DNA from 3 places in the Streptomyces sp. NPDC006174 genome. Region 3 is predicted to be linked to each of the others. Evidence: riboswitches for the same ligand, from Rfam matches in the RefSeq annotation. Region 3 holds a riboswitch; each other region holds the start of a gene.

The links. Region 3 has a riboswitch for cyclic di-AMP ahead of ABZ267_RS28645 (LysM peptidoglycan-binding domain-containing M23 family metallopeptidase). Riboswitches for the same ligand answer to the same signal wherever they lie in the genome.
Positions count from the first base shown of each region.
Region 1: linked by a shared signal. The riboswitch ahead of ABZ267_RS17350 (transglycosylase family protein) and the one ahead of ABZ267_RS28645 (LysM peptidoglycan-binding domain-containing M23 family metallopeptidase) in region 3 are both predicted to bind cyclic di-AMP.
Region 2: linked by a shared signal. The riboswitch ahead of ABZ267_RS24680 (M23 family metallopeptidase) and the one ahead of ABZ267_RS28645 (LysM peptidoglycan-binding domain-containing M23 family metallopeptidase) in region 3 are both predicted to bind cyclic di-AMP.

Region 1 covers NZ_JBEXTJ010000007.1:93,609-100,524, forward strand. Annotated here, with positions in the region: gene ABZ267_RS17330 (Ppx/GppA phosphatase family protein) at 1-313, opposite strand, end outside; gene ABZ267_RS17335 (DUF501 domain-containing protein) at 310-861, opposite strand; gene ABZ267_RS17340 (septum formation initiator family protein) at 923-1,393, opposite strand; gene eno (phosphopyruvate hydratase) at 1,487-2,767, opposite strand; gene ABZ267_RS17350 (transglycosylase family protein) at 3,104-3,811, opposite strand; cyclic di-AMP (ydaO/yuaA leader) riboswitch at 3,817-4,014, opposite strand; gene ABZ267_RS17355 (transglycosylase family protein) at 4,306-5,370, opposite strand; gene ABZ267_RS17360 (cytochrome P450) at 5,557-6,849, opposite strand; gene ABZ267_RS17365 (sel1 repeat family protein) at 6,846-6,916, opposite strand, start outside.
Region 2 covers NZ_JBEXTJ010000011.1:159,435-166,350, forward strand. Annotated here, with positions in the region: gene ABZ267_RS24665 (GNAT family N-acetyltransferase) at 1-1,912, opposite strand, end outside; gene ABZ267_RS24670 (HPr family phosphocarrier protein) at 2,072-2,353, shown strand; gene ABZ267_RS24675 (GntR family transcriptional regulator) at 2,510-3,217, opposite strand; gene ABZ267_RS24680 (M23 family metallopeptidase) at 3,441-4,256, opposite strand; cyclic di-AMP (ydaO/yuaA leader) riboswitch at 4,270-4,438, opposite strand; gene ABZ267_RS24685 (pitrilysin family protein) at 4,661-6,031, opposite strand; gene ABZ267_RS24690 (pitrilysin family protein) at 6,058-6,916, opposite strand, start outside.
Region 3 covers NZ_JBEXTJ010000015.1:66,511-73,426, forward strand. Annotated here, with positions in the region: gene ABZ267_RS28620 (STM4014 family protein) at 1-698, shown strand, start outside; gene ABZ267_RS28625 (STM4013/SEN3800 family hydrolase) at 715-1,524, shown strand; gene ABZ267_RS28630 (STM4012 family radical SAM protein) at 1,524-2,903, shown strand; gene ABZ267_RS28635 (STM4011 family radical SAM protein) at 2,911-3,828, shown strand; gene ABZ267_RS28640 (SGNH/GDSL hydrolase family protein) at 3,832-4,662, opposite strand; gene ABZ267_RS28645 (LysM peptidoglycan-binding domain-containing M23 family metallopeptidase) at 4,825-5,802, opposite strand; cyclic di-AMP (ydaO/yuaA leader) riboswitch at 5,806-5,966, opposite strand; gene ABZ267_RS28650 (tyrosine-protein phosphatase) at 6,378-6,916, shown strand, end outside.

The DNA.
Region 1 (6,916 bases), on a different contig from region 3:
CGACGCCCAGGATGTCCCGGACGCCGGCCACGAAGTCGGCGCTGTTCTCGGCGTCGCGGGAAGCGGAGGTGGCGACGAAGCGGACGCGTTCGGCGCCCAGCTCCGCGATCACGGCCGCGTACGCACGGCAGGCCGCGAAGGTGCGCTCCAGCGCCTCCGGAGCGAGCCGTCCGGTCCTGTCGACGCCCTGGCCGAGGCGGACGATCGTCATCCGCCGGTCCAGCTGCGTGAAGGAGCCGGTGGCGGGGTCCACGTCGGCGACGAGGAGCCGGATGGAGTTCGTACCGCAGTCGACGGCGGCGACCCGGGTCATGAGTCCTGCCCTTCGGTGCTCCCGGAGCTCACGGCGCACGGCGTGACGCACGCGCCCTTGGCCCACCACTCCGGCAGCATCGCGATGGCCTCGTCGCCCAGCGGGTTCACTCCGGGCCCGGCCGCCAGCGAGTGGCCGACCAGGACGTGCAGGCACTTCACCCGGTCCGGCATGCCGCCGGCGCTCGGGAAGCCCTGCAGCACCTCGATGGCGTCGCGGCGGGTGATGTAGTCCTCGTGCGCGGCCCGGTAGGCGGCGGCCAGCTCCGGGTCGGTCTCCAGACGGGCCGTCATCTCCTTCATGACCCCGTTCGCCTCCAGCGTGCCGATCGCCGAGGCCGCCCGGGGGCAGGTCAGGTAGTACGTCGTCGGGAACGGCGTGCCGTCCTCCAGACGGGGCTGGGTCTCCACCACATCCGGGTTGCCGCACGGGCAGCGGTGCGCGACGGCGCGCAGGCCGCGCGGCGGGCGGCCGAGCTGCTGCTCGAACGCGGCGATGTCCGCGTCGGTGGGCTTGGTGGACTCGGTCTGCGGAGGGGGCGTTTCCATGCCTGCCTTGGTTCTGCTCGGAAGCTCGTCGAAAGCTCGTCGGAGGGAAAGAGGGGGTGCGTCAGTCGCGGTCGGCGCTGTCGACGCCGTCCCAGACGTTGGAGTGCCAGGGGCGGTGGTTCGCGCCGGGTTCTCCGCGGCGGTCCTCCCCCGCGTCGGGGTCGGCCACGGTGAAGCCGGTCTCGCCGGGGAGGACGTAATGGAGGTGCTGGCGGGCCAGACGCATGATGTACGCGTCGTCCTGGAGCCGCGCCTTCTCGTCCCGCAGCTCCTCGGTGCGCGCCTTCGCCTCCTGCGAGAGCCGCTCCTGCTCGGCGATCTCGTCGCGCTGGGAGACGTACTGACGCATCGGGTAGGCGAGCGCGACCACCAGGGAGCAGACCACCAGCGCCAGGAACGCGGCCCGGCCGGTGAGCCGGGAGCGGCGGGCCTGGCGGCGGTTCTGGGAGCGGTACACGCGGGCCGCGGTCTGCTCGCCGAGCAGTCGCAGCCTGGTCGCGGTGGAGAACCGGTCCCGGTCCTTCCCGGCCATGTCTCCCGCCTCCCCGTTACGCACGTCCGTCCCCGCACACGGTACGGGACCGAGTGCGGGGACGGACGGAGGCTACCCCCTTGACGCTGCGGGTCAGCCCTTGAAGCGCGGGAAGGCGGAGCGGCCCGCGTACACCGCGGCGTCGTCGAGGATCTCCTCGATGCGCAGCAGCTGGTTGTACTTGGCGACGCGGTCCGAGCGGGCCGGGGCGCCGGTCTTGATCTGACCGCAGTTCACGGCGACGGCGAGGTCGGCGATGGTGACGTCCTCGGTCTCGCCGGAGCGGTGCGACATCATGCACTTGAAGCCGTTGCGCTGGGCCAGCTCGACGGCGTCCAGGGTCTCGGTCAGCGAACCGATCTGGTTGACCTTGACGAGCAGGGCGTTGGCGGAGCCCTCCTCGATGCCACGGGCCAGGCGCTCGGGGTTGGTGACGAAGAGGTCGTCGCCGACGATCTGCACCTTGGCGCCGATGCGGTCGGTGATGACCTTCCAGCCGGCCCAGTCGTCCTCGTACAGCGGGTCCTCGATGGAGACCAGCGGGTACGCGGAGACGAGCTCCTCGTAGTACTCGGTCATCTCGGCGGCCGAGCGGGACTTGCCCTCGAACTCGTAGACGCCGTCCTTGTAGAACTCGGACGCGGCGACGTCGAGCGCGAGCGCGATGTCGCGGCCCGGGACGTAACCGGCCTCCTTGATGGCCTCGACGATGAGGTCCAGGGCGGCGCGGTTGGACTCCAGGTTCGGCGCGAAGCCGCCCTCGTCGCCGAGACCGGTGGACAGGCCCTTGGTCTTGAGGACCTTCTTCAGCGTGTGGTAGATCTCCGCGCCCCAGCGCAGGGCCTCGGAGAAGGACTCCGCACCGATCGGCGCGATCATGAACTCCTGGATGTCCACGTTGGAGTCGGCGTGCGAACCGCCGTTCAGGATGTTCATCATCGGAACGGGCAGCAGGTGCGCGTTCGGGCCGCCGAGGTAGCGGAAGAGCGGCAGGTCGGACGCCTCGGAGGCGGCGTGCGCGACGGCGAGCGAGACACCGAGGATGGCGTTCGCGCCGAGCGAGGCCTTGTTCTCGGTGGCGTCCAGGTCGAACATCGCCTGGTCGATGAGGCGCTGCTCGGTGGCGTCGTACCCGACGAGCTCCGGGCCGATCTGCTCGATGACGGCGAGGACGGCCTTCTCGACGCCCTTGCCCAGGTAGCGGTTGGGGTCACCGTCGCGAAGCTCGATGGCCTCGAAGGCACCGGTGGAGGCGCCGGACGGAACAGCAGCACGGCCGGTGCTGCCGTCGTCGAGGCCGACCTCGACCTCGACCGTGGGGTTGCCCCGGGAGTCGAGGATTTCCCTGGCTACGACGACGTCGATGGACGGCACGAGGCATCTCCTTCTGGGATATGACGCTGGTTGTGCAGGGTCACTGTGGCCTTGCGACACGAGCCTAACCGGCCGGGCCGCGTCAGTCGGCCGACCGCCCGTCTCCTGGGACGAAAAAGGACCCAAGGGTCAGCATCACGGGACAAATCTCTAGAAATCTACTGACTGGTAACACGTGTTGGCGACAAGAGGTGAACGCATCACCTCGCCCGCAGGGGTTCTTCGCACGGAAAAGACCCCGGCCCGGCGCGCACGGGGGGAGAGCGCGCCGGGCCGGGGAGCCGTGCGAGGGAGGGTGCCGCCGGACCCCCACCCTCCGGGGAGGAGAGACGGCTGTTACTTCAGGTGGAGCTGCTGACCCGGGAAGATCAGGTTCGCGTCCTTGACGATGTCGTCGTTGAGCTTGAAGAGCTTGCTCCAGCCGCCCTTGACGCCTTCCTTGCCGGCGATCTTGCTCAGGGTGTCGCCGGTCTTGACCTTGTACTCGCCGTCGCCCTTCTGGACCTTCTCGCCGGTCGGCGTGGTGACGGTCTTCTTGGAGCTCTCGGCCTTCGGAGCCTCGCGCTGCTCGCTGCGCGTGGTGGGCTGCTCGGCCTTGCGCTCGGGCTGTGCCTGCTCGGGCTCGCTCGCGGACTGGCCGGAGCCGGTGCTCACGCCCGGGTCCACACCGTCGTTGGTGAGGCCGCCGGCGCCGGCGCAGGCCCAGGCGCCCGGACCCTGCATGTCGAGGAGCTTCTCGGCGGTGGCGATCTGCTGGTCCTTGGAGGCCAGGTCGGCGCGCGAGGCGTACTGCGTACCGCCGGCGGCGGCCCAGCTGGACTGCGAGAACTGCAGCCCGCCGTAGTAGCCGTTGCCGGTGTTGATGGACCAGTTGCCGCCGGACTCGCACTGGGCGACGGCGTCCCAGGTCTCGACGGAGGCGGCGGAAGCGTTGGTCGCGCCCATCAGCGGGACGGCCACGGCGGCGCCGGCGACACCGGCGAGGGTGGCGAGACGGACGGTCTTCGAGGGGCGGCGGTGCTTGCCCTTGCTGTTCAGCAGCATGGAACGGATCTCCTCACCGACGCCTACGAGGTGAGCTGTCGGGTTCGGGCTGATGAGTTGCCCGGTCGCGCGACCTAGCGCGCGACTTCACCCCAAGCCGTTCCCGTACGTCCCCGAGTTCGAAGGGACTGCCCTTCGAAGAGGCTGTACGGACCCGGCGGCCTACCTGGGTCCCCCGCTCCTGCCTACGGCGCTTTACGCGTCTGTTCCCTTCGACCGACGGCAGGATTCGGCGTGACGGTCGACGGGGCCCGCGGTGCGAGCGGTTCCGACCGTAAACACAGGCAACCCCGACATTCAAAGATGGACATACTGGCCCAATCGGCGCTTACTTGCTCACCCTGACCGGTCGTTTCCGCAGGTCGGAGGCGATCTACGCCGAGCAGGCGGACGCAACACGCCAGTTGCAGCAAAGAGACCCATGTCTCACTTACGCATAAGTGGACATAGGCCTCTGAACTACCCGCGTTTTCGGGGTGTTTTCCCGAATTCGATCAGTTGGCGGCAGGCGCCTCGGAGCCCTCCTGGACGTCCGCCTGACCGGTCTGCTCGCCGGTCTCCCGACCGGCCTCGTTCAGCCCGAGGTCCAGGCTCTGTCCGGGCAGGATCAGGTCCGGGTCGGAGCCGAGGAGGTCCTTGTTGGCCTCGTACAGGCCGGTCCAGCCCTGCGGGAGTTCCTGCGCGTCGGCGATGGCCCAGAGGTTGTCGCCGGGCTGCACGGTGTAGCCGCCGTCGACGACCGCGCCGCCGTCCCGCGCGTCACCCTCGCCGCGTGAGGCGTGCCGGCCGGACTCGCGGGGACCGTCCTCCTGGCCCACCGCGCCGGTCTCCTCCGGGGCCGGAACGCCCCGGTGCTTGCCGCCGGTGCGGTCGGCGCCCTTCGAGGCGTCGGGGGTGGAGGTGGAGGGCTGCGAGGCGTCAGGAGAGCTGGGGGTTCCGGTCTTTCCGGCGGACGGGGACGTGGAGGGCTCGGCGGAAGGGTTCAGTGCGTCGCCGCCGCCGTTCTTCTCACCCTTGTCCGTCGCATCCGCCCTGCCGGTGGAGTCCGTCTTGCCGGAACCCTCCGCTCCGCCCTTTTCATCCACTTCGTCCGCCGGAGCGGTCGTCGGGTCCGGCGTGGGAGTGGTCGGGCTGGTGGGGTCGGTGGAGGGGACCGTACCGGGGTCGACACCGGGCAGGCTGCCGTCCACCGCGAGGCCGGAGATCACCGCGCAGCTCGGCCACGCTTGCGGGCCCTTGTCGTCCAGGACCTTCTCGGCGACGGCGATCTGCTGTGAACGGCTGGCCAGGTCGGCCCGCTCGGCGAAGGCGGTGCCGCCGTACGCGGACCAGGTCTCCTGCGAGAACTGGAGCCCGCCGTAGTAGCCGTTGCCGAGGTCGGCACTCCACATGCCGCCGCTCTCGCACTCCGCGACCCGGTCCCAGGTGGTGGCGTCGGCCGCGTGTGCGCCTGCCGCGCCGAGGAGCGGAATGGCGATGGCCGATCCGGTCACGCCTGCGGCGACGACGATGGCGGGTGCCTGACGAGGGCGGCGGTGTCTGCCGTTCGCGGAGCCCATGGAGTTTGCCTTCCGTGCGACTGACAAGCATGAACTGAGAAGCATGAAGCTGTTACGCGCGTGCATGAAGCTGATACGCAAGTGACGGACGGGCCAACGGTGAACGGTCGGCCGACGCGTCGAACCGTGAACCTAGCGGGACTCGAACGCATGTCACAAGTCGATGCAGCGCAGATCACGTGAAAGTCACAGAGGTGACAGCGTGTCACCTTCCTCAAGGCGATGTCCCGGCTCGAACTCGACCGGCAACGTGCGCAGTCCGCGCATGATGAGCCCGCCGCGCCAGCGCAAATCAGCGGGTTCCACCGCAAGTCGCAGGCCAGGAAGGCGTTTCAGCAGGGTCGCCACCGCAGCCTGACCCTCCAGCCGGGCCAGCGGTGCTCCCAGGCAGTAGTGGATGCCGTGACCGTAACCGAGATGCTGATTGTCACTCCGTGAGAGGTCGAGCGCCTCCGGATCCGTGAACCGCTCCGGATCCCGGTCCGCCGCCGCCAGCACCACCAGCACCGGATCCCCGGCCGCGATCTCCTGCCCGCCGAGCGTCAGCGCCTCGGTGGCGTACCGCCAGGTCGCGAGCTCGACCGGCCCGTCGAACCGGAGCAACTCCTCGATCCCGGTGGCCAGCAGCGCGCTCTCGCCCGCCGCCAGCGATTCTTCGAGCCGGGCGCGCTGTTCGGGATGGCGGAGGAGAGCGTACGTACCGTTCCCGATCAGGTTCACCGTCGTCTCGAACCCGGCGAACAGCAGGATGAACGCCATCGCCGCGGCCTCGTTCTCGGTGAGGTGCTCGCCGTGGTCGCTGGCCCGGATGAGTCCGGAGATCAGGTCGTCACCCGGGTTCTCCCTCTTCCGATGGATGAGTTCGGCGAGATAGCCGCGCATCTTCTTCACCGACCGGGCCACTCCGCCGCGCGGCCCGCCACCGTGGCGGATCATCATGCCGGCCCAGTCCCGGAAGTCGTCCTGGTCCTCGCGCGGAACGCCGAGCAGGTCGCAGATGGCGTAGATGGGGAGCGGGAAGGCGAAGTCGTGGATGAGGTCCGCCTCTCCCTTCTCGACGAAGTCGTCGATCAGCCGATCGGTCAGCTCCTGCACCCGGGGCGCGAACTCCGCGACCCGGCGCGGAGTGAACGCCTTGGAGACGAGCCGGCGCAACCGGGTGTGGTCCGGCGGGTCGATGTTGAGCAGATGCGTCATCAGCTCCGCCTTGCGCTCCCCCGGAATCCCCGTCTTCCCCTTGGCCGCCGCGGACCCGGCATGGTTGGCCGGATCCTTGGAGAGCCGCGCGTCCGCGAGCGCCTGCTTGGCATCCCCGTACCGCGTCACGAGCCAGGCCTCGACGCCGCTGGGCAGCGTGGTCCGGTGCACGGGGCTGTGCTCGCGGAGCCAGGCGTAGGCGGGGTACGGGTCGGTGGCGAACTCCCAGGTGAAGAGTTCGGGGGCGTCAGGCGTGTGGGGACAGGCGGGGGTGTCGGTCACTCCTTGACGGTATCGGGCGGGGTGTACGTCACGGCGTGGAGCCGGGGCAGCACCCGGGCCGCCAGGG
Region 2 (6,916 bases), on a different contig from region 3:
GCTGGGCGGCGAGTGTGGTGGGCCGGGTGCGGGGTGCGGCGGTGCTGCTCGCGGCGGCCAGCGCCTCCGCCAGGCCGCCGATCTCCACGTGGACGACGGCCACGGGCTTGGCCGGTCCGCCGGCGGCGGCGCCGCGCAGCGCTGCGGCCAGCACCTCGCCGTCGCCGGTCTCGGCCTCGCCGTTCTCGCCCACCCACGGGATGGCGGTGACGATCACGGTGTCGCAGGTCCCGTCGGCGAGGGCCTCGGCCAGCGCGTCCCGGAAGTCCTGCGGCGAGGCGCCGGTGGTCAGGTCGACCGGCGGGCGCGGGCGGAGCCCTTCGGCGAGGCAGGCGTCGTACGTGAGGAGGCCGAGCGACTCGGAGTTGCCGAGGATCGCGACCCGGGGCCCGGCCGGGAGCGGCTGGCCGGCCAGGAGCAGTCCGGCGTCCACCATCTCGGTCACCGTGTCGACCCGGATCACGCCCGCCTGCCGCATCAGGGCGGAGACGGTGGCGTCAGGGATGCGGCTGACCGGGACGGCGTGGCCGGGCGGGTTGGTGCCGCTGTGCCGGGCGCCCTTCACCACGACGACGGGCTTCACGGCGGCGGTGCGGCGGGCGAGGCGGGTGAACTTGCGCGGGTTGCCGAGCGATTCGAGGTAGAGGAGGGCGACGTCGGTGTCCGGGTCCTCGAACGAGTACTGGAGGAAGTCGTTGCCGGAGACATCGGCCCGGTTACCGGCCGAGATGAACGAGGAGAGGCCCGCGCCCCGCCGGTGGAGGCCGGAGAGGAGAGCGATGCCGATGGCGCCGGACTGGGTGAAGAGGCCGATCCGGCCACGGGCCGGCGACTCCGGGGCGAGGGAGGCGTTCAGCCGGACGGACTCGGCGGTGTTGATGATGCCGAAGGCGTTCGGGCCGATGATGCGCATGCCGTACGAGCGGGCCTGGCGGACCAGTTCGCGCTGGAGCTCTCGGCCGGCGGAGCCCTGCTCGGCGTAGCCGGCGGAGAGGACGACGAGGCCCTGGACGCCGTGCTCGCCGCAGTCGGCGACGGCCTCGGGAACGCGGTGGGCGGGGACCGCGATGACGGCGAGGTCGACCTGCTCGTCGATCTCGCCGAGCGAGCGGTGCGCGGGGACGCCGTCGAGCGTGGTGAGGCCCTCGTCGAAGGCGCGGTTCACGGCGTACGTACGGCCGGTGAAGCCGGCGGCGAGGAGGTTGCGGAGGACCGTGCGGCCCACTCCCCCGGGTGTGCGGCCGGTGCCGATGACCGCGACGGAGCCGGGCGCGAGGAGCCGCTGGACCGAGCGGGCCTCGGCGCGCTGCTCGCGGCCGCGCTGGACGGCGAGCGACTTCTCGGTGGGTTCGAGGTCGAGAGTGAGGTGGACGGAGCCGTCCTCGAAGCTGCGCTGCTGGGTGTAGCCGGCGTCCCGGAACACCTTGATCATCTTGTTGTTGGCGGGCAGCACCTCGGCGGCGAAGCGCCGGATACCGCGCTCGCGGGCGACGGCGGCGATGTGTTCGAGCAGCGCCGAGGCGACTCCGCGGCCCTGGTGGGCGTCCTGGACGAGGAAGGCGACCTCGGCCTCGTCGGCGGGCGCGGAGGCGGGCCGGCCCTGGTCGTTGATGCGGTCGTATCGGACGGTTCCGATGAACTCGCCGCCGATCGTGACGGCCAGCCCCACCCGGTCGACGTAGTCGTGATGGGTGAAGCGGTGCACGTCCCGGTCGGAAAGGCGCGGGTACGGGGCGAAGAACCGGTAGTACTTCGACTCGTCGGACACCTGCTCGTAGAAGCTGACCAGCCGTTCGGCGTCGTCCGTGGTGATCGGCCTGATGCGCGCGGTGCCACCGTCGCGGAGCACCACGTCCGCTTCCCAGTGGTCGGGGTACGCGTGATGCGGACGCTGTTCCGGCGTGGGCTCCATGGGCAAAGCCTACGGCCGGTCTCCCGGTCGCGGAGGGATCGGTACCGGGGCAGTCTGAGGACGGCCGGGGCCTGCCGGTGGGAGGGGAGGCCGGGCACAGCAGTACGCACCGCATGAGAGACTGGTCTAGACAACCGTTGATATGTGAAGGGCAGAACCATGGCTGAGCGCCGCGTAAACGTCGGTTGGGCCGAGGGCCTGCACGCCCGCCCCGCTTCCATCTTCGTCCGTGCCGCCACGGCTTCCGGCGTCCCCGTGACGATCGCCAGGGCCGACGGCAACCCGGTCAACGCCGCTTCCATGCTCGCGGTGCTGGGTCTGGGTGCGCAGGGTGGCGAGGAGATCGTGCTCGCGTCCGACGCGGACGACGCCGAGGCCGCCCTGGACCGCCTGGCGAAGCTGGTCGCCGAAGGGCTCGAAGAGCTTCCCGAGACCGTCTGACGCATTCCGGGACCGTATGACGGTGACGGACCTGAGCCGTGGTTTTCCCTCCGGGGTGACCACGGCTCTTTCGTTGTTCCGAGGCGATGGAGAATTATTTCGGGCAGCACGAACAAAGCCCCCGGCAATTACTTTTCTTTGTATACGGCGCGCTTGTTAATGACGGACACCCGCGATGTTTACGCCGTGTTGCGAAAAACTCACGCGAGGCGGTGGCGCCGCCCGCCGGCCGGCGCGGTCCGGCCGGCGCAGCCGGTGCGCCCCGGCGGCCCGCTCCGCGTGCAGAGCGGTGAGCGCCCTCGCCCGTTCCGCGTCGCCGCGCGCCACCGCGTCCACGATGGCCCCGTGCTCGGCCCAGGAGTCGACCGGTCGGACCGGCTGCTCGACGGCGTACATCCAGGCGATCTTGTGCCGGAGCTGGGTGAGCAGAGCGATCAGGCCGGGGCTGCCGGAGGCCTGGGCCAGGGTCTCGTGGAACCAGCCGCCCAGCGACCGCAGATCTTCGCCCTCGCCGCGGCGGGCCCGCTCCTGGCCCAGCCTGACCAGCCCGCGGAGGACCTTGAGGTGGGCCTCCGTGCGGCGCTGCGCGGCCCGGGCCGCGCCGAGCGGCTCCAGGAGCATCCGCACCTCCAGCAGGTCGGCGGCCTCCTGCTCGGTGGGCTCGGCGACACAGGCCCCGGCGTGCCTGCGGGTGGTGACGAAGCCTTCGGACTCCAGCGTGCGCAGCGCCTCGCGGACCGGGACGCGGGAGACCCCGTACCGCCGGGCCAGCAGCTCCTCGGTGAGGCGGCTGCCGCGCTCGTAGACACCGGAGACGATGTCGTCACGGATTGCCGTGCATACCGAATGCGCGGGAATGCGCATGTCCGAACCTCCGCCTTCATCCCCGCGAAACGCGGGCGGCCGACGCGTGTTCCGTGACTCTATGGCAATCTTCCGCAATTTCCGATGGCAGACCTGAATTGATAGATATCTTCTGGCCGAAGGCCGGGAGCGGAAGGGATCGGTCCGGGCATTCCCGGCGCACGCACGAAGGCCCCGGCGGGAAGTCCGGGGCCTTCGGGAGGAGCGGTGGTGCGCGGTCGGGTCAGACGTTGACGCCGTGCGAGCGCAGGTAGCCGACCGGGTCCATGTCGGAGCCGTACTCCGGAGTGGTCCGGGCCTCGAAGTGGAGGTGCGGGCCGGTGGAGTTGCCGGTGGAGCCGGAGAGGCCGATCTGCTGGCCGGAGGTGACGCTCCGGCCGACGGAGACGCCGATCGAGGAGAGGTGGCCGTACTGGGTGTACGTGCCGTCCGTCATCCGGAGCACGATGTTGTTGCCGTACGCGCCGCCCCAGCCGGCCTCGACGACCGTACCGGCGCCGACCGCGACGACGGAGCTGCCGGAGGCGGCACGGAAGTCCACGCCGGAATGGCTGCCGGAGGACCAGAGCGCGCCGCCGGACTTGTAGCCGGTGGTGACGGACGAGCCGACGACCGGGAGGTGGAAGGCGTTGAGGCGGGCGCGCTCGGCGGCGCGGGCGGCCCGGGCCTTCTCCTCGCGGATCTCCTCGGCGCGGGCCTCGGCCTTGCGCTGGGCCTCCGCCTTCGCCTCGGCCTTCGCGGCCTTGGCCCTGGCTTCGGCGGCCGCCTCGGCCTTCGCCTTGGCGACGGCTTCGGCCTGCCGGTGCTGCGCCTGGGCCTGGGCCTCGATCTGCTCGGCGATCGTGGCGTCGAGGGCGATGGCCTGGGTGAGTCCGGTCTCGGCGACCTTCGGGGTCTCGGAGTCGGCCGCGACGGCCGGAGAGGCCAGGGTGCCGAGGACACCGGTCGTGGTCAGGGCCGCGACGCCGGCGACATGGGCGCCGTGGCGCTTGAGGCGGCTCGGGGCACGGTGCTTCCCGGTGGCACGGGTGAACGCCATGGAGGGGCTGATCCTTTCCTTCCTTCTCGCCTACCGGGTTAGCTGACGGGTTCGGAGCAGGAAGGTCTCCTACGGAGCTCCGCGCCGGTTCGCGGCACGGGGTTCCGATTCACCCCAGGGACTACGTGTGGGTCCCCGGCTCCCCAGGCTCGCGCCTGACGGGGACTCGGCGATGGCTGCCCGGCGCCGCGGATGCGGCGTACGGGTGACGGACAGCCGGGCCGACGCTAGACAAGGCGGCTGTCCGTCACCAAACGGACAGGGGGATTTGTCGTGCATCCCACAGGGCGTAGAGGGAGTTACCTCATCACGATGTGACAAAGGGCCCTAAATGGACAAAGGAGAGGACTCCGGCTTATCGCTCCTCGCCGGGGTCCTCTCCGTCCTGGTGTGCCGACGGTGTGTCAGCCGCTGACGACGGTCACCTCTCCGATGCCGAGCGCCTTCACCGGCTCCGCGATCTGTGCCGCGTCGCCGACGAGGACCGTGACCAGCCGGTCCACCGGGAAGGCGTTGACCACGGCCGCGGTCGCCTCCACGGTGCCCGTCTCGGCGAGGCGGGCGTACAGCTGGGCCTGGTAGTCGTCGGGCAGGTGCTGCTCGACCTGGTCGGCCAGCGTGCCGGCGACCGAGGCGGCCGTCTCGAACTTCAGCGGGGCCACGCCCACCAGGTTCTGCACAGCCGTCTCGCGCTCGGCGTCGGTCAGCCCTTCGGCGGCCAGCGTCCGCAGGACCTTCCAGAGGTCCTCCAGCGCCGGACCGGTGGACTCGGTGTCCACCGAACCGCTGATGGCGAGCATCGCCGCGCCGCCCGATTCGGGCCCGGTCGAGCGCAGGACCTGGGCGAAGGCGCGTACGCCGTAGGTGTAGCCCTTCTCCTCGCGCAGCACCCGGTCCAGACGAGAGGTGAGCGTGCCGCCCAGGCAGTAGGTGCCGAGCACCTGGGCCGGCCAGACGCGCTCGTGGCGGTCGGCGCCGATGCGGCCGATCAGCAGCTGGGTCTGAACCGCGCCGGGACGGTCGACGATGACCACGCGGCCGGCGTCGTCGGCGGTGATCGGCGCGACCGGGCGGGCCTGGGCCGTGTTGCCCGACCAGTCGCCGAGGGTGTCGGCGAGCAGGGCGTCCAGGTCGATGCCGGTGAGGTCGCCGACGATGACGGCCGTCGCGGTGGCCGGGCGGATGTGGGCGTCGAAGAAGGCGCGCACGGCGGCGGCGTCGATCCGCCGCACGGTCTCCTCGGTGCCCAGGCGCGGACGGGACATCCGGGCGGTGGCCGGGAAGAGCTCCTTGGAGAGCTGCTTGGCGGCGCGCCGGGACGGGTTGGCCTGCTCGTGCGGGATCTCGTCGAGGCGGTTGCCGACGAGCCGCTCGATCTCACTCTCGGCGAAGGCCGGGGCGCGGAGGGCCTCGGCGACCAGGCCGAGCGCCTTGGCCAGCCGGGAGGCCGGGACCTCCAGGGAGACGCGGACGCCGGGGTGGTCGGCGTGTGCGTCCAAGGTGGCGCCGCACCGCTCCAGCTCGGCGGCGAACTCCTCGGCGCTGTGCTTGTCGGTGCCTTCGGAGAGCGCGCGCGACATGATCGTGGCCACGCCGTCCAAGCCCTCGGGCTCGGCGTCCAGCGGCGCGTCCAGGACGATCTCCACGGCCACGACCTGCTGGCCGGGGCGGTGACAGCGCAGCACGGTCAGCCCGTTGGGCAGGGCGCCGCGCTCGGGGGCGGGGAAGGCCCACGGGCGGGCGGTGCCCGGGGTCGGCTGCGGGTGGTACTCCATGGCTACTCCAGTCACGGCGGCGTCGCTCACTTGTCCGCTCCCTCGGGCGCGTCGGTGGCCTCTTCGGCGTCCTCGGCCGGCTCGATGGGCTCGTAGACCAGCACCGCCCGGTTGTCGGGGCGCAGGGCCGCGCGGGCCGCCTCGCGCACCTCGTCCGCGGTGATGTCCAGGACGCGTCCCACGGCGGTCAGGGCGAGCTGCGGGTCGCCGAACAGGACCGCGTAACGGCACAGTTCGTCGGCGCGGCCCGCGACCGTGCCCAGCCGGTCCAGCCACTCGCGCTCCAACTGGGCCTGCGCGCGCTCCATTTCCTCCGGCGTCGGGCCTTCCTCGGCGAACCGGGCCAGCTCCTCGTCGACGGCGGCCTCGATCGTCTCCACCTCGACACCGCCGGAGGTCTTCACGTCCAGCCAGCCCAGCGAGGGCGCACCGGCGAGCCGCAGCAGACCGAAGCCCGCCGCCACCGCCGTACGGTCGCGGCGGACCAGGCGGTTGTGCAGCCGCGAGGACTCGCCGCCGCCGAGCACGGTGAGCGCCAGGTCGGCCGCGTCACAGTTGCGGGTGCCGTCGTGCGGGAGGCGGTAGGCGGCCATCAGCGCACGCGCCGGGACCTCCTCGTGGACCACTTCGCGCAGCTGCTCGCCGATGATCTCGGGCAGGGTGCCGTCGCGCGGCGGCTGCTTGCCGTCGTGGGACGGGATGGAGCCGAAGTACTTCTCGACCCAGGCGAGGGTCTGCTCCGGGTCGATGTCGCCGACGATCGACAGCACCGCGTTGTTGGGCGCGTAGTACGTACGGAAGAACGCGCGGGCGTCATCCAGGGTTGCCGCGTCCAGGTCGGCCATGGAGCCGATCGGGGTGTGGTGGTACGGGTGGCCCTCGGGG
Region 3 (6,916 bases):
AGGTGCGCGGCTGGTCCGACGTACGGGCGCTCATGCGCGAGCACCGGATGCCCCGGGCCTTCGTGAAGCTCGCGCACGGCTCCTCCGCTTCCGGAGTGCTGGCGGTGGAGACCGCCGGTCCGGGCCGGGTCCGGGCCAGCACCTCGGTGGAACGGGACGGTGAGGGGCGGCTGTTCAACTCGCTGCGCGTCCGCCGGTACACCACGGAGCAGGAGGTCGGCGCGCTCGTGGACGCGCTCGCTCCGGACGGGCTGCACATCGAGCGCTGGCTGCCGAAGGCGTCCCAGCGCGGCCGGGTCGCGGATCTGCGGATCGTGGTGGTCGGCGGCCGGGCGACCCACGCCGTCGTCCGCACCAGCCTCTCCCCCATGACCAACCTCCACCTCGGCGGCGCACGCGGCGATCTCGACGAGGTCCGGACCGCCGTGTCGGCGGTCGGCGGCTGCTGGCGCGAGGCGCTGGCCATGTGTGAGCGGGCCGCCGCCTGCTTCCCGGAGACGCTGTGCGTGGGCGTCGACCTGCTGCCCGCGGCCGGCTGGCGGCGCTTCGCCGTCGGTGAGGTCAACGCCTTCGGTGATCTGCTGCCCGGGCTGACCGGTCTGCCGGGCAGCGGTGCCGAAGGACTGGACACCTATGCGGCGCAGGTCGCCGCCGTACTGGACCGAACGAGGAACCACCGTGCCGCCACCGCTCTCTGACGCTCAGCGACCCGACATGGCCGAGGTCGTGGGCAACCATGACCTCCTCCTGGTCACTCTGGACACGCTGCGCCACGATGTCGCCGTCGAGCTGGCCGCCGCAGGGCGCATCCCGAACCTGGCCGCGCAGCTGCCCGGCGGCGTATGGGAGAAGCGGCACGCGCCGGGCAGCTTCACCTACGCCTCGCACCAGGCGATGTTCGCCGGCTTCCTGCCGACACCCGCCACGCCCGGCCCGCATCCACGGCTGTTCGCGGCGCGGTTCGCGGGCAGTGAGACGACGGCGGACGGCACCTTCGTCTTCGACACGCCGGACCTGGTGACGGGCCTGGCCGCCGAGGGCTACCGCACGGTGTGCGTCGGCGGCGTCGGCTTCTTCAACCGGCAGGAGCCGCTGGGATCGGTGCTGCCCGGCATGTTCCAGGAGAGCCACTGGGAGCCGGAGTTCGGCGTCGCCTCACCGACCTCGTTCGAGGCGCAGGTGACACGGGCCGAGAAGGTCGTGGCCGAGCTCCCGCACGACCAGCGGCTCTTCCTCTTCGTCAACGTGTCCGCATTGCACCAGCCGAACTGGTTCCACACACCGGGCGCGACCCGTGAGGCGGGCGACTCCCGGGCCACGCACGCGGCCGCGCTGGAGTACGTCGACCGGCACATCGGCCGGCTCTTCACCGCCGCGAGCAGCCGCCGCCGGTGCTTCGCCATCGTCTGCTCCGACCACGGCACGACGTACGGCGACGACGGCTACACCGGCCACCGGCTCGGCCACGAGGCCGTCTGGACCGTGCCGTACGCACACTTCTTCCTCGAACCGGGGGCCTCCTGATGACCACCAGCACCGTCACAGCGACCGGCATGCCCGCCGTCAGGCCGTACGAGAGTTACGTCTACGCCTATCCGCACAAGACGGCCTACCGTCCGCTGCCGGAGCGGCCCGCGCTGCGTGAGCTGTGGGCCGCCGAGCCGAAGAACGCTCTCTCGCTCTACCTCCACATACCGTTCTGCGAGGTCCGCTGCGGCTTCTGCAACCTCTTCACCCGGATCGGCGCGCCCGAGGAGCTGACCACCCGCTATCTCGACGCGCTGGACCGGCAGGCCGTGGCCGTACGGGACGCGCTCGGCGGTGACGATCCGGTGCGGTTCGCGGCGGCGGCCTTCGGCGGCGGAACACCGACCTTCCTGACGGCCGGCGAGCTGGAGCGGCTCTGCGACATCGCGGAGCAGCGGATGGGAGCCGACCTGCGCGCGGTGCCGCTGTCGGTGGAGACGTCTCCTTCCACCGCGACAGCCGACCGGCTCGCGGTGCTGGCCGACCGAGGTACGACCCGGGTCAGCATCGGCGTCCAGAGCTTCGTGGACGAGGAGGCGCGGGCCGCCGTCCGGCCGCAGCGCCGGTCCGAGGTGGAGGCGGCGCTCGGCCGCATAAGGGACACCCGGATACCGGTGCTCAACATCGACCTGATCTACGGCATCGACGGCCAGACGGAGCGCACCTGGCTCACCTCGCTGGACGCCGCGCTGGCCTGGCGGCCGGAGGAGCTGTACCTCTACCCGCTGTACGTCCGCCCGCTGACCGGCCTGCACCGGCTCGGTGCCGCCGCCGGACCGGAGGCGGAGGCCTTGGAGCAGGCCGCCTGGGACGAGCAGCGGCTGCGGCTGTACGCGGTGGGCCGGGACCATCTGCTGGCGCACGGCTACGAGCAGGTGTCGATGCGGATGTTCCGCCGCGCCGACGCGCCCCAGGAAGGTCCCGAGGACTACGCGTGCCAGACCGACGGCATGATCGGACTCGGCTGCGGGGCGCGTTCCTACACGGCGGCCCTGCACTACTCCTTCGACTACGCGGTCGACATGCGCGAGATCCGGTCCATCATCGACTCCTTCACCGCCACCGAGGACTTCTCCCGGGCCGAGGTCGGCAGATACGTCGACGTGGCCGAAGCCCGCAGGCGCCACCTCCTCCAGTCGCTGCTCCAGGCGGCGGGCCTGCCGGTGGCCGACTACCAAGCCCGCTTCGGCACCGACCCCCGCGAAGATTTCCGCGCCGAGCTGGAGCGGTTCGCGGCCCGGGGCTGGCTGGACCCGCACGCGCCGGAGGGTCTGCTGCGGCTCTCGCCGCTGGGCCTGGCGCACTCGGACGCGCTGGGTCCGGCGCTGTTCTCGCCCTGGGTGCGGGCGGCGATGGCCGCGTACGAGCGGAAGTGAGCGGGCCGTGGACCTGACGATCCTCTACCGGGGCCCGCTGGCCTCGTGCGACTACGACTGCCCGTACTGCCCGTTCGCCAAGCGGCGTGACAGCAAGGCCCAGTTGACGTCCGACCGGGAGGCGCTGGAGCGGTTCACGGCGTGGGCCTCCGCGCAGACCGGCGACCGGCTCTCCGTGCTGTTCACGCCGTGGGGCGAGGGTCTGGTGCGCTCCTGGTACCGGCGTGCGCTGACCGAGCTGTCGCACCTTCCGCACATCGGCCGGGTCGCCATCCAGACGAACCTCAGCGGCCGCACCACCTGGCTGGCGGACGCCGATCCGGAGCGGATCGCGCTCTGGTGCACGTACCACCCGGGACAGACACCGTACGAGCGGTTCCTCGGGAAGTGCCGTGAGCTGTCCGCGCGCGGCATCCGCTTCAGCGTCGGCGTGGTCGGGTTCGACGAGCACCTCGACGAGGCGCGGCGGCTGCGGGCGGCGCTGCCGGCGGAGGTGTACCTCTGGGTGAACGCGGCCGAGGGGCGGACGTACACCGATGAGGAGGCGGAGCGGTGGACGGAGCTGGACCCGCTCTTTCCGTACAGCCGCCATCCGCACCGCTCGGCCGGGCTGCCGTGCCGGACGGGCGAGTCGGTGATCTCGGTGGACGGCGAGGGGACGGTGCGGCGCTGCCACTTCGTCGAGGCGGAGCTGGGCAACCTCTACGACGGCGGCTACCGCCGGGCGCTCGGTCCGCGGGCCTGTCCGCTCGCCGTGTGCGACTGCCACATCGGTTACGTGCACCTGGAGACGCTGCCGCTGTACGACGTGTTCGCCGGCGGCGTGCTGGAGCGGATACCGGCGGGGCTCGGCGCGGGCCCGGCGCCGGACGGACCCGTGGTCCCGGGCCCGTCCCGGCGTACGCTCCCGCTGCTCAGCCCCTGACGGCTACAGCGGCAGCAGGTCCGGCCGCTTCGCCGCGACGTGATCGCCGGACGACTCGCCGCGCAGCCGTCGGCCGATCCACGGCACCAGGTACTCCCGCGCCCACTGAACGTTGTCGCGCCGCGCGTCGAAGGGCGTGCGCTGGGCCTGCGGCGGCCACGGCTGGTCCGGGTCGGCGGGCACCTCGTGGCCGAGGACCTGGGCGGCGCGGAGCGCGACGCGGGTGTGGCCCTCGGGCGAGAGGTGGAGCCGGTCGGCGTCCCAGGCGCGCCGGTCCTGGACCGAGCGGAGCGACCACAGGTCGAGCACCGGGCACTGGTAGCGGTCGGCGATGGCCCTCAGGTGGACGTTGTACGTGGCGATCTTGCCGCGCATGTGGCGCAGCACCGGAACGCCCCGGGTGTCGAAACCGGTGGTGACCATGACGGTGCCGACGGCCTCGGTCAGGTCGGCGACGGCCCGCTCGAAGCGCTCGGCCAGATCGTCGGGGTCGGCGCCGGGCCGGATGATGTCGTTGCCGCCGGCACAGAAGCTGACCAGGTCGGGGGCCAGTTGCTTGGCCCGGGGGATCTGCTCCGCGACGATCTGGTCGAGGAGGCGTCCGCGTACGGCGAGATTGGCGTAACGGAAATTGCCGTGCCGGGTCCGGTCACCCGGGTTCGTCGCCGCGCCGGGGGCCGGGAGCCGGTCGGCGAGGAGAACCGCGAACCGGTCCGCCCAGCCGACGAAGGTGCCGTCGGGGCCTGGGTCGCCGACGCCCTCGGTGAAACTGTCCCCGATCGCCGCGTACGACCCGATGATGTTCTGCTGCTGGGTTCTCGAATCGTCTGCCACAAGCCCATATCCTGCACCGTTCAATGTGACCTACGCGACCGTAATACGGGGTTGACGGGTGGTGACATAGACCACCCGGTCAGATTTGGGTAAAGCCGGAATAAGTGGAGGGGCGGTGCGCCGCCGCGCACCGCCCCTCGTTCACTTCTTCTCGCCCTCGGATCAGAGGGAGACGCCGTGCTGCCGCAGGTAGGCGACCGGGTCGACGTCGGATCCGTAGCTCGGGCCGGTGCGGACCTCGAAGTGGAGGTGCGGGCCGGTGGAGTTTCCGGTGGAGCCGGAGAGGCCGATCTGCTGGCCGCCGGTGACGGTCTGGCCGGCGGAGACGCTCAGCGAGGACTGGTGGGCGTACTGGGAGTACATGCCGTCCTCGTGCTGGATGACGACCTCGTTGCCGTACGAACCGCTCCAGCCGGCCGAGACCACGGTGCCCGGGCCGATGGCCTTGACGGGGGTGCCGGAGGCGGCCTGGAAGTCCGAGCCGGTGTGGTAGCCGCTGGACCAGCTGGAGCCGGAAGCGCGGTACTGGGTGGTGACGTTGGCGTTGTCGAGCGGCGCGGTCCAGCCGGAGCCGGTGGACTGCGAGGAGCCGCTCTGCGTGGAGGCGCCGGACTCGGCGGCGGCGTCGGACTCGTCGGCCGAGACGGTGTCGGCCTTCGGGGCCGGCTCGGCCTTCTTCGGCTCGGCCTTCTTCGGCGCGGCGGCCTTGGGCGCCGGAGCGGACTTCTTCGCCTCCGAAGGCGCGGCGGTGCCGGAGGCCTTGGCGCCGAGGGTCAGCTTCATGCCCGGGAAGATCAGGCTCGGGTTCTCACCGACGGTGGAGCGGTTGTCCTGGTACAGCTTCTGCCAGCCGCCCTTGACCTGGTGCTCGGCCGCGATCTTGGCGAGGTGGTCGCCGGAGACTACGGCGTACGTCTTCGAGGTGGCCTTCGCCGTGGCGGGCGCGGCCTGCTTCGCGGACTGGGCGGCGGCGGCCGAGGCGGCTGCGGGCTTGACGGCGGGGGCCGCCTTCTCCGCGGCGTGGGCGCCGGTGGCGCCGAACAGCGGGAGCGCGAGTACGGCGCCACCGGTGCCCGCGGCGAGGACGCCGCGGTGGATCGGACCGGACTTGGGACGGCGGTGCTTACCCTTTGCGGGCATGGGGAAGTTCCTCTCCGGCGCCTGCGAGGTGAGCTGTCGGGTTCGGGCTGGAGATGCCCGGTCGCCGGCTGGCGACTTCACCCCGAGCCGGTCCGGATCGCTCCGGGCCGGCGGCTTACCTGGTTCCCCCGCTCCTGCCACACGTGAGTGGGTGGGTGCGAATTCCGGGCGGCGGCAGGATTAGGCGGTCCGTCCGGATTGACGGTGACCGTAAACGAGTCGGGACGGCAGGAACAAGCCGTCGGTTCCGCCCCGGAATCATCGATTCAATTTCGCTCCGGATTTCCCGTCACACTCCGTGGATTACGGATCTTGGCTTTCCTTACGGATCCCGGGAAAACACCTCGGCGCCGCCGCCACCGTCCGTCACGGATATGATCCCGCTCACCTACCGATTCCCATCTCCCCCATTAGCGGGGCATGTTCTGCGAAATGCACCAATACGGACATGCCGTCCACGCGGCTCCTGACACCCCGTCAGCCTGCCGATGGTTGCCCCGTGAACCGATGTCGTATCGTCACAGGAGCGCCCTCGCCGGAGAGCCGCGCCGACGCCAGAGATTCCAGGAGCCACCGTGACGCAGCAGGTGCCGCAGGTCCCGCCGACCGAGACCGCACTGACCGGAGTCCGCAACTTCCGCGATGTGGGTGGGCTTCCCACCACGGACGGGCGGCGCACCGCCTTCGGCCGGCTCTACCGCAGCGGCCACCTGGCGCACGCCACCGCCGAGGACGCGCTCTTCCTCGGCGGGCTCGGACTGCACACCGTCTTCGACTTCCGCAACTCCGCCGACCACCAGCTCGACGGGTACGACATCGAGCTGACCGGTGTCCGCAATGTCAGCATTCCGCTCTCCGACCCGGCCGACGGCGCCGAGTTCTGGCGGCTGGTGCGCGACGGGAACATCGAGCAGCTGCGCTCGATCCTGGCCAACGGCAAGGGCACCGAGCGCATGATCACCATGTACCGCTCGACCATCGTCGACCGCACCGCCGAGCACAGCCGTGTCCTGCACGCGCTGGCGGAGGACAGCGTGCCGGCTCTGATGCACTGTGCGGCGGGCAAGGACCGCGCCGGCCTGTCGATCGCGGTCTCGCTGCTCGCGGTGGGCGT